3 regions of the Pseudomonas sp. 37 R 15 genome follow, and region 1 is predicted to be linked to each of the others. Evidence: riboswitches for the same ligand, from Rfam matches in the RefSeq annotation. Region 1 holds a riboswitch; each other region holds the start of a gene.
The links. Region 1 has a riboswitch for cobalamin ahead of BFQ04_RS23780 (ABC transporter substrate-binding protein). Riboswitches for the same ligand answer to the same signal wherever they lie in the genome.
Positions count from the first base shown of each region.

Region 2: it holds a riboswitch for cobalamin, as region 1 does, so the genes downstream of both, cobO (cob(I)yrinic acid a,c-diamide adenosyltransferase) here and BFQ04_RS23780 (ABC transporter substrate-binding protein) in region 1, are expected to answer to the same signal.
Region 3: it holds a riboswitch for cobalamin, as region 1 does, so the genes downstream of both, cobW (cobalamin biosynthesis protein CobW) here and BFQ04_RS23780 (ABC transporter substrate-binding protein) in region 1, are expected to answer to the same signal.

Region 1 is NZ_CVTV01000059.1:29,954-33,223, forward strand. Features, by position in the region: gene BFQ04_RS23775 (FecCD family ABC transporter permease) at 1-869, opposite strand, end outside; gene BFQ04_RS23780 (ABC transporter substrate-binding protein) at 866-1,876, opposite strand; cobalamin riboswitch at 1,990-2,184, opposite strand; gene BFQ04_RS23785 (DNA/RNA non-specific endonuclease) at 2,306-3,235, opposite strand.
Region 2 is NZ_CVTV01000018.1:76,235-79,504, reverse strand. Features, by position in the region: gene BFQ04_RS04250 (PQQ-dependent sugar dehydrogenase) at 1-929, opposite strand, end outside; cobalamin riboswitch at 1,029-1,286, shown strand; gene cobO (cob(I)yrinic acid a,c-diamide adenosyltransferase) at 1,366-1,977, shown strand; gene BFQ04_RS04240 (cobyrinate a,c-diamide synthase) at 1,974-3,270, shown strand, end outside.
Region 3 is NZ_CVTV01000015.1:24,057-27,326, reverse strand. Features, by position in the region: gene cobN (cobaltochelatase subunit CobN) at 1-295, opposite strand, end outside; gene cobW (cobalamin biosynthesis protein CobW) at 298-1,371, opposite strand; cobalamin riboswitch at 1,464-1,664, opposite strand; gene BFQ04_RS03750 (M10 family metallopeptidase C-terminal domain-containing protein) at 1,711-3,147, opposite strand.

The sequences.
Region 1 (3,270 bases):
GCGCCGCCCAGGGCGCTGGCCGGCAGCAGTCGCGAGTGCCCGGTGCCGAGCATCAAGCGCACGGCATGGGGGATCACCAGCCCGACAAACCCGATGGAACCGACAATCGACACCATCACCGCCGTGACCACTGCCGCGCAGCCCACCAGCACAACCTGCACGCGACGCACCGGGATGCCCAGCGAGGCCGCCGAATCGGTGCCGAAGGTAAACGCATCCAATGCACGTCGGTGCCACAGGCACACCACCAGCCCTGCGACCGCCACCGGCACCGCCAGCCACACCGATGGCCAGCGCACGCCGCTGAGGTTGCCCAGCAGCCAGAACATGATGCCGCGGGCCTGTTCGGAGCTGGCGGATTTGGTAATCAGGAACGCGGTGAGCGCATTGAACAACTGCGAACCGGCGATGCCGGCGAGGATGATCTGGCCGGTGCCGCTGGCGGAACCGCTGGCCCGCGCCAGCAGGATCACCAGTGCAAACGCGGCCATGGCGCCGACAAAGGCGCCCGCCGACAACGAAATCAAACCGCCGCCCACCCCGAGCAAGGCAATCAGCACCGCACCGGTCGAGGCGCCGGCGCTGATGCCCAGCAAATACGGGTCGGCCAACGGGTTGCGCAGCAACGATTGCAGGATCACCCCACAAGTCGCCAGGCCCGCACCACAGGCACCGGCGACCAGGGCGCGGGTCAGGCGGTAGTTCCATACCACGCCTTCATCGATGGGATCGAGCACATAGCCAGCCGCCCACAGTTTGTTGGCGAGCACCTGGAGCACCACCTGCGGCGAGATAGCGGTTTCGCCGATGGCCACACCGGCAAGCAGGGCGATCAGCAGCAGCGTGAGGGCGAGCAGGGTCCGTATCATTGCGGCAGGTTGTAGCCGTCGATGGCGGCGGCCAGCTGTTCCAGGCCGTCGAAGGTGCGCAGGCTGGCCTGCAGCGCGAGGGCGTCGAGGATGATGATGCGGTTGTGTTTCACCGCGTCCATGTTGCGCGTCACCGGGTCGCTACGCAGGAAGGCCAGCTTCTTTTCATGGTCGTCGGCGGGGTAGCGGCGGCGGTCCATGCGCGCGATCACCAGGAAGGTAGGGTTGGCCTTGGCGATGGTTTCCCAGCCGACGGCGGGCCATTCTTCATCCGATTGCACCACGTTGCGCAGGCCGAGGGTTTGCAGCATGAATTGCGGAACCCCTTTGTGGCCGGCCACGTAAGGGTCGCTGGCCATTTCGGCGCTGGAGAACCACACCAGCGCGCTGGCCTGTTTCAAACCTTTGCTCTGCGCGGTGGCAATCGACTTGGCCAGGCGCGCCTTGAGTTCATCGGTCAGTTGCTGGCCGCGCGCTTGCACGTCGAAGATCTCGGCCAGTTGGCTGAGGCTCTTGTAGATCGTCTCGATGCGAAACGGCTCCAGCCGCGTGCCGTCGGCGCCGACCAGATTGTCCTTGCCTTCGCAGTCGGAGGGCAGCAGGTAGGTGGGAATATTCAGTTCGTGAAACTGTTCGCGGGTACCCACCACGCCTTGAGGGCCGACCACCCATTCCAGCTCGGCGGCCACCAGTTGCGGGCGCTTGGCGATGACCGCCTCGAAGCTCGGCTCGTTATTGGCCAGGCGCTCGATGCTGTCGTTCTGCGCCTTGTACTGCCCCAGCACATCGTTGAACCACAGCGAAGTACCGACCACTTTATTGCCCACTCCCAGCGCATACAGCATCTCGGTGGCGGCCTGGCCGATCGTCACGCTGCGCGCGGGGGCTTGCTGGAAGGTGAGGCTGTTGCCGCAGTTCTCGACCGTCAGCGGGTAGTGAGTAGGCGCGGCGTGGGCCAGGGCACACAAGCCCAGGCCAGTGATCAGGGCCGAAACGCGTAGCAGCATGGGGCAATCTCCGGTGAACCGTACGTGAAGCAGGGGCGGTACGGCTCGGAAACACACCTTCGAACGCTGCAGGTCTGGCAGGGCGCGGATGTCCTTCCCGGACACCCCGCCGGTTAGTGAGTCACTTGGCCGGCAGGTCTCCTGACTGATGCGTCGTCGCCACGCTCCGGCCTTCCCGGACAACGTCCAGTGGCAGTGGGGAGCAGGCTCAGCACCTACAGTTGCGGGGGCAGTTTCGATTGACGTCGCGGGCGGCGTTTCGAATTCCCTGTTAGTCCCGTGTGGGAACCGGCGGCGCTATGGTAGTCGATCACGGCCTGTAGGAGCGAGCTTGCTCGCGAAGGTCGTCAACGATAACGCGAGCGGCCTGATGCGCCGCGGTGCTCTAAGGTGCTTCGCGTGCAAGCTCGCTCCTACAATGGGCCGTGGTCAGAGTCGGATATCCTGCGGCCCCCGGATCAGCGCTTCGATCCGCGTCCCCGTGGCGCGCTCTTCGTTGCTGAAACCGTCGTAGTCGGCCAGGTTGCCGAAGCGGATACCGGTCAATTGTTCGATCTGCAGCACGCTGCGCCGGTAGGTTTTGAGCGGGCCGAATACCAGGTCCAGTTGGTCCAGCTCGCGGCGCTGGTCGATCATGTACGCGCTGGCCGAGGGTTTGCCGTCGTCGCTGAGGTAGGCCACGACTTTCCAGAACGCCTGGGGGATTTTCACGCCACGGTACAGGCGGTCGTCGTCGCCAAACACCGGGCCGCTGAATACGCTGGCGCGGGCTTTCCAGCGCTGGGTGTTGTCGAGGATGTAGTCTTCCAGTTCCAGCCAGGTCTTCTGGTTGAAGCCGCTCATCTGCGGCGAGCAGTTGGTGAAGTGGAAGGTGTCGAGGTTGGCGGTGTTCGCCTCGTTTCCCCAGTTGGGGTCCTGGCGCCGCACCAGATGACCACGGTCCAGGCCATTGCCGGCGTAGAGGTCCTCGCCCACCTGGGCGTCGAGGGGCAGGCGGCCGTCGTAGGCCCAGGTGTCGTTGCTGCGCACGATATCCACGTGCTTGTCGCCATCGATGTTGACGCCGACATACAGTGCCAGGCGTCGGGAGCGCGACATACTGATGGAAAAGTGCGTGTAGTCCAGGCGCCCGGGCTGGGCATCGCCTGCCAGGGTCGAGTCAAGGGTGGGCCAGGGCACACCGAAGCTGCCGAGAAAATCCTCGGCGTAGCCGCGCCGGTCCTGCAGGTCCTTGGCTGCGGTAACCCGCGGCGTCGCAGCCCTGGCCTCCAGCAAGGATGGGCTGGGCGTGATCAGTGGGCGAAGGTCGGCAAGCCTTGGGCGATAGGACAGGTCGATTTTGACGTGACGTGCGGGCATGGGGTATTCCTGATGGGCCTTGGATAAACACGACT
Region 2 (3,270 bases), on a different contig from region 1:
TGCCCGTAATAGCTGAAAGGCCAGCCGTAGAAGGCGCCGTCCTTGACCGAAGTGATGTAGTCCGGCACCAAATCACTGCCGATCTCATCGCGCTCGTTCACCGCCGTCCATAGTTTGCCGCTCTGGGGTTCCCAGGCCATGCCGTTGGGATTGCGCAGGCCGGAGGCGAAAATACGATGCTGGCCCGTGGCGCGGTCGACCTCCCAGATCGCCGCCCGGCCTTCTTCGGCTTCCAGGCCGTTCTCGCCGACGTTGCTGTTGGAGCCGACGCTGACATACAGCTTGCTGCCATCCTGGCTGGCCACCACGTTTTTGGTCCAGTGATGGTTGAGGCTGCCGCCCGGTAGATCGACGACCTTGGTGCCGGCCGCCTTGATCGCGGTTTCGCCAGGCTGATAGGGGAAGCGCAGCAACTTGTCCGAGTCGGCCACGTACAGGTCGTTGCCGACCAGGGCCATGCCGAACGGCGAGTTGAGGTTTTCCAGGAACACCGTGCGCGTTTCGGCGACGCCGTCATGGTCGGCGTCGCGCAGCAGGGTGATGCGGTTCGGGCTCGGCACACCAGCGCCGGCGCGGCCCATGACTTTTTCCATGACCCAGCCGCGAATGCCTTTGGTGTCATCCGGCTTGGGCGGTGCGTTGGTCTCGGCCACCAGTATGTCGCCGTTGGGCAGCACATAGAGCCAGCGCGGATGCTCCAGGCCCTCGGCGAATGCGGCCACTTGCGTGCCGGCAGCGGCGGTTGGCCTGGCGCCGTCGGGCCAGCCGACAGCTGGTGCGATGTTCACGGTAGGGATCAGCGTCTTGTTTGGTTCCGGCAGCTTGGGCGAGGGCCCGGTGCCATCCGTCACCTGCAGGGTAGAGCTTTCTCCGCAGGCGGCGAGGGTGCCGGCCAGCATGATCAGTAAGGCAAGTCTGGTTTTATGCATGGTGTTCTCCTGAATACCTGTAAGGGTAGAGAAGCACATCACCTTGATGGTTCAAGTACAGGACCAGCTTTAATTGACGCTCCACCCCCAACCCACTAACCTTCGCGGCTTGTTTCAGGTGCTCCGTGGCGTACGCGTCGACAGAGTGAAACAGGGAAGCCGGTGAGTGAGCGCACTTGTACACAGTGCTGCCGCAATTCCGGCGCTGCCCCCGCAACGGTAAATGAGTCAAGACGGCGCTGTTGGCCACTGTATCGCAGGCGATATGGGAAGGCGCGCCGTCGGCCTGCACGGTCTTTTACACAGACCGAGTGCCACTCATGAGCCCGGAGACCGGCCTGAAACATTCAACAGCATCACGGTGGGCGATGCTTGGCTGTCTGTTTTGTTTTTTTCCTGCCCGCCGTTTTTTGTCCAGCCCCAACGGAGAGCTGCCATGACCGATACCCCCGACCGCGACGAACGCCACCTGGCGCGCATGCTGCGCAAAAAAGCCGTGATCGATGAACGCATCGCCAATTCGCCCAATGAGTGCGGTTTGCTGCTGGTGCTGACCGGCAACGGCAAGGGCAAGAGCAGCTCGGCCTTCGGCATGCTGGCCCGGGCCATGGGCCATGGCATGCAGTGCGGCGTGGTGCAGTTTATCAAGGGGCGCAACAGTACCGGCGAAGAGATGTTCTTCCGCCGTTTCCCCGAGCAAGTGCGCTTCCATGTGATGGGCGAGGGCTTTACCTGGGAAACCCAGGATCGCCAGCGCGATATCGCCGCCGCCGAAGCGGCCTGGGCGGTATCCAGGGCGATGCTGAATGACCCCTCCATCGGCCTGGTGGTGCTGGACGAGTTGAACATCGCCCTCAAGCACGGCTACCTTGACCTGGACCAGGTGCTCGGCGACCTGCAAGCCCGCCCGCCGATGCAGCACGTGGTGGTCACCGGCCGGGGTGCCAAGCCGGAACTGATCGAAATGGCCGATACCGTCACCGACATGGGCATGCTCAAGCACGCGTTCCAGGCCGGTATCAAGGCTCAGAAAGGCGTCGAACTTTGAATCAGCCCCGTCATTGCCCGGCCGTATTGATCGCCGCACCGGCGTCCGGCCAGGGCAAAACCACGGTCACCGCCGCGTTGGCGCGTTTGCACCGCAACCTGGGGCGCAAGGTTCGCGTATTCAAATGCGGGCCGGACTTCCTTGACCCGATGATTCACGAACGCGCCAGTGGCGCGCCGGTGTATCAATTGGACATGTGGATGGTCGGCGAGCAGGAAAGTCGTCGCTTGTTGTGGGAAGCGGCGGGTGAGGCCGACCTGATCCTGATCGAAGGCGTGATGGGCCTGTTCGACGGCACCCCTTCCAGCGCCGACCTGGCGCGGCATTTCGGGGTGCCGGTGCTGGGCGTGATCGACGGCACGGCCATGGCGCAGACCTTCGGCGCGCTCGCGTTAGGCCTGGCACGCTACCAGCCGGACCTGCCCTTCGCCGGGGTGCTCGCCAACCGCGTCGGCACACTGCGCCATGCGCAGTTGCTGGAGGGCAGCCTGACCGAAGGCTTGCGTTGGTACGGCGCGCTGTCGCGCGAAACCGGCATCGAATTGCCCAGCCGTCACCTGGGCCTGGTGCAAGCCAGCGAACTGAATGACCTCGACGCGCGCCTGGACGCCGCCGCCCAAGCGCTGGGCAGCAGTTGCGAAGTGGCCGTGCCGCCGCCGGTAATGTTTGCCGCGCCCGAAGTCATCGAGGCCGAGCCCTTGCTCGCCGGGGTACGCATTGCGGTAGCCCGCGACGAAGCCTTCGCCTTTACCTACGGCGCCAGCCTCGACCTGCTGCGGGCCATGGGCGCGCAGCTCACGTTTTTCTCGCCCCTTCACGATCATGCGTTGCCTGACGCCGACAGCCTGTACCTGCCAGGTGGCTACCCGGAACTGCATCACCTGGCGCTGTCGCAAAATACTGCAATGCTTGAGGCGATCCGCGCCCATCATGCCGCCGGCAAGCCATTGCTCGCCGAGTGTGGCGGCATGCTGTATTTGCTCGACTCGCTGACCGATGTCGACGGCAACCGCGCCGAACTGCTCGGTCTGCTGCAGGGCGATGCAGTGATGCAAAAGAAATTGGCCGCCCTGGCGCTGCAAATCGTGGAGCTGCCCGAGGGCACGTTGCGCGGGCATACCTATCATCACTCCTTGACCAGCACAGCGTTGGAGCCGATCGCCCGCGGGCTTAGCCCCAATGGTGGGCGCGGGGCCGAGGCGGTCTATCGGCAGGGGCGGATGACAGCCTCCTATGTGCACTTTTACTTTCCGTCGAACCCGGCGGCGGTGGCCGCATTGTTTGCGCCAGGTC
Region 3 (3,270 bases), on a different contig from region 1:
GCTCGATGCCGTAGCGCCAATAACCGATGCCGCCATGCAAGGAAATCAGGATGACCTTGGCGTGGCGCAGCACCTCATCGACGTACAGGTCGACCGAGGCGTGGTTCTGCACCTGCATCGGGTTGGCCAGGCGCAGGCTGGGGTAATCCTCGGGCAACTGCTGCGCCGCTTCGGCGAGCAGCGCCAGGCTGGAATCGCCGCTGCACAGGATCACCAGTTCGGCAGGGGTTTGGCCAAGGTCGGCGATAGTGTCGTCCGCGACGAAACCACCGGGCTGGGTCCTGAGCAGGTGCATGGTTAAACGCTGAGGGCAGCGCGCAGTTGCGCTTCGAGGCCGGCGGCATCCAGTTCCTGGCCGATCAGCACCAGGCGCGTGGTGCGTGCTTCTTCCAAGCCCCAGGCCCGGTCAAAGTGCTTGTCGAAGCGCGTGCCCACGCCCTGGATCAGCAGGCGCATCGGCTTGTTCGGGATCGCAGCGAAACCTTTGACGCGCAGGATGCCGTGCTGCACCACCAGTTGGGTCAGGGCGTCGAGCAACAGGGCTTCGTCTGCTTGAGGCAGGTCGATGGAGATCGAGTCGAAGGCGTCGTGATCGTGGTCGTGATTAAGGGGGTCCTCACCGTCGTGGTGATGATCATGATGGCTGTGGCGAGCATCAATGTGCTCCTCCGAGCCCGCACCCAGGCCAATCAGCACGTCCAACGGCAGGCGACCGCTGCTGGCTTCGATGATCTTCACCGCCGGCGGCAGCTCTTCAGCGACTTCCAGGCGCACGCGGGCCAGGTCTTCGGCGCTGATCAGGTCGGATTTGTTGAGGATCACCAGGTCGGCGCTGGCCAATTGGTCGGCGAACAATTCGTGCAAAGGCGACTCGTGGTCCAGGTTCGGGTCGAGTTTGCGCTGGGCATCGACTTGATCCGGAAACGCGGCGAAGGTGCCGGCAGCCACGGCCGGGCTGTCGACCACGGTAATCACCGCGTCCACGGTGCACGCATTGCGGATTTCCGGCCATTGGAAGGCCTGGACCAATGGCTTGGGCAAGGCCAGGCCCGAGGTTTCGATGAGAATGTGGTCAAGGTCGCCGCGTCGGGCCACCAGTTCGCGCATCACCGGGAAGAACTCTTCCTGAACGGTGCAGCACAGGCAACCGTTGGCCAGTTCGTACACGCGGCCATTGGCTTCTTCCTCGGTGCAACCGATGGAACACTGCTTGAGGATTTCACCGTCAATGCCCAGCTCGCCAAACTCGTTGACGATCACGGCAATGCGACGGCCCTGGGCGTTGTCGAGCATATGACGCAGCAACGTAGTCTTGCCCGAGCCGAGAAAGCCGGTAACGATGGTGACGGGGAGTTTGGCCAGTGTTTTCATCGGATGCCCTTTGGGGCGGGCATACGGGACGACAGGCCCTGCGGCGGCGCGCAGCAGCGGGTTTCGTCACCGGATCACCCCGCCCGGTTGAATTGAAAAATCGATTGCGAGGCAGGTCTCCTGGCTTGGGGCTTGCGGGTCTTGCGACCGGCGCCGGCTGCGCCTTCCCGCCGTATCGGCAGTGGCATTGCAGTCAGGTGAACCCTTCACAGTTGCGGGGGCAGCCGCGGCTTGTACCGCGTTCCCTTCTTAGCTTCGGCCGCAGCCGAAGAACCTCGAGCAGGCAAGGCTACGCAGTGCGCGGTCTGCGGTCAATGTCCCGTAGCCGCGATGGAAGGTTCAGGCGTAGTGATAGCTGACAGGTACATCGCCAACAATATCGGTATGCAGTATTTGCCCCTGGCTCTCGAGGTACAGGTCAATCTCGCCATTGCCGGTCAAGTCGAGTACGACCCACGACTCGTTCGTGTGCGGATCGTAGCCCACGCCCACCTCGCCTGCCCGCCCGGTGAACTGGCTGACGAATGTCAGCGAACGGATGTCATGTTTGCGCAACAGCGCGCCAATATCGATTTTGTCCTGACCACTGACAAAGTCGGTCACCTGGTCCGGGGCGTACAACGTCGAATCACCGGCATTGTCGTATACAAACGTATCGCTGCCCGCACCGCCGCGCATGCGGTCCGCCCCGGCGCCGCCTTTGAGGCGGTTGTCGGCGTCATTTCCGATCAGCACGTCATTGCCCGAACCACCGATGGCGTTTTCCAGGACAACGCCCTTGGCGATGGACACATTGCCCTTCATTCCCCCTACGTCGCAGAAGGATTCGGCACGCAAGTTGATCACCTGGTCCTGATGATATCCGGAGAAGTCCAACGTATCGTTGCCACCCCCATCCCAGACGCAAAAGACAGCACGGTTGCGCGATGAACTCAAGGACAGGTCGTCTCGCTGGGTATTGGAGTTGAACCCGTAGGTGGTATCGGTGTTACGGGTCTGGTGATTGGCACCATAGACCCGCTGAGACCAGGCAATGTCAGCCATCAACGGCGACGAGGCATGTTGGCCCTTGAAGTCCTGACCGGTATTGCCCGGCGCAAAATAACTCATGACGGAGTGGCCCCGACTGTCTTGTGCGTAGGCGGCGTGGTCTGCATAGTTGGAAGGCCCCCACGACGCATCATAATTGCCCGTATGCGCGGCGCCCAATGTGTGTCCGATCTCGTGAGTGAGCGTTTGGCGCGCGAAGCTGTTGACTGCCGGCGCGCGGTTATCCGAATAGTCGGGGTTAACCCGTACCCGTCCTTGATAACTCGAGAACAAGCCGTCCGCCACCGGTGGCTGCTGGTTGTCACTGTTGACGAACCGCAGCCGCGCTTCAGCGTCAACAGCATCTTCTTCAAACTTGATATTCGCCACATCCGCCCAGGATTGCATTGAACGTCTGGCCTGTGCTTTTTGTGTTTCGTTAAACTTGCTTTCCTGTGATGCAACTTCATTAAACGTATAACCGACCCGCACGACGCCATCGCGATTGCTGTCTGTCAACCGACGCCCCCTCCTGTCAATGTTGCGCGCCATCGCCTCCGTAGACCACGAGGGTTTACCGGAGCCTGCGCGATAGTAGGGATCGTCGACACGCAAGGATGTGTCCCAAAGCGCGGGGGCGTTGGCGCCTGGACGCTGTTGGTCGTCGGGTGCGCAGCCGTGTTGCAGCTGATGACTATATTCGGACACATTACCCGGATTAAAAACACGTCGAGATACATACGTCATAAATAAGCCTCCTACCCCGAATGACACTTCAACTTCCAGGGGCCACCTTCCAACACGCGACAATAAAAATAAAGCATGAGCACGCCCTTAACCAATTAAGGATATTGCCTATTGGTTGCCCAG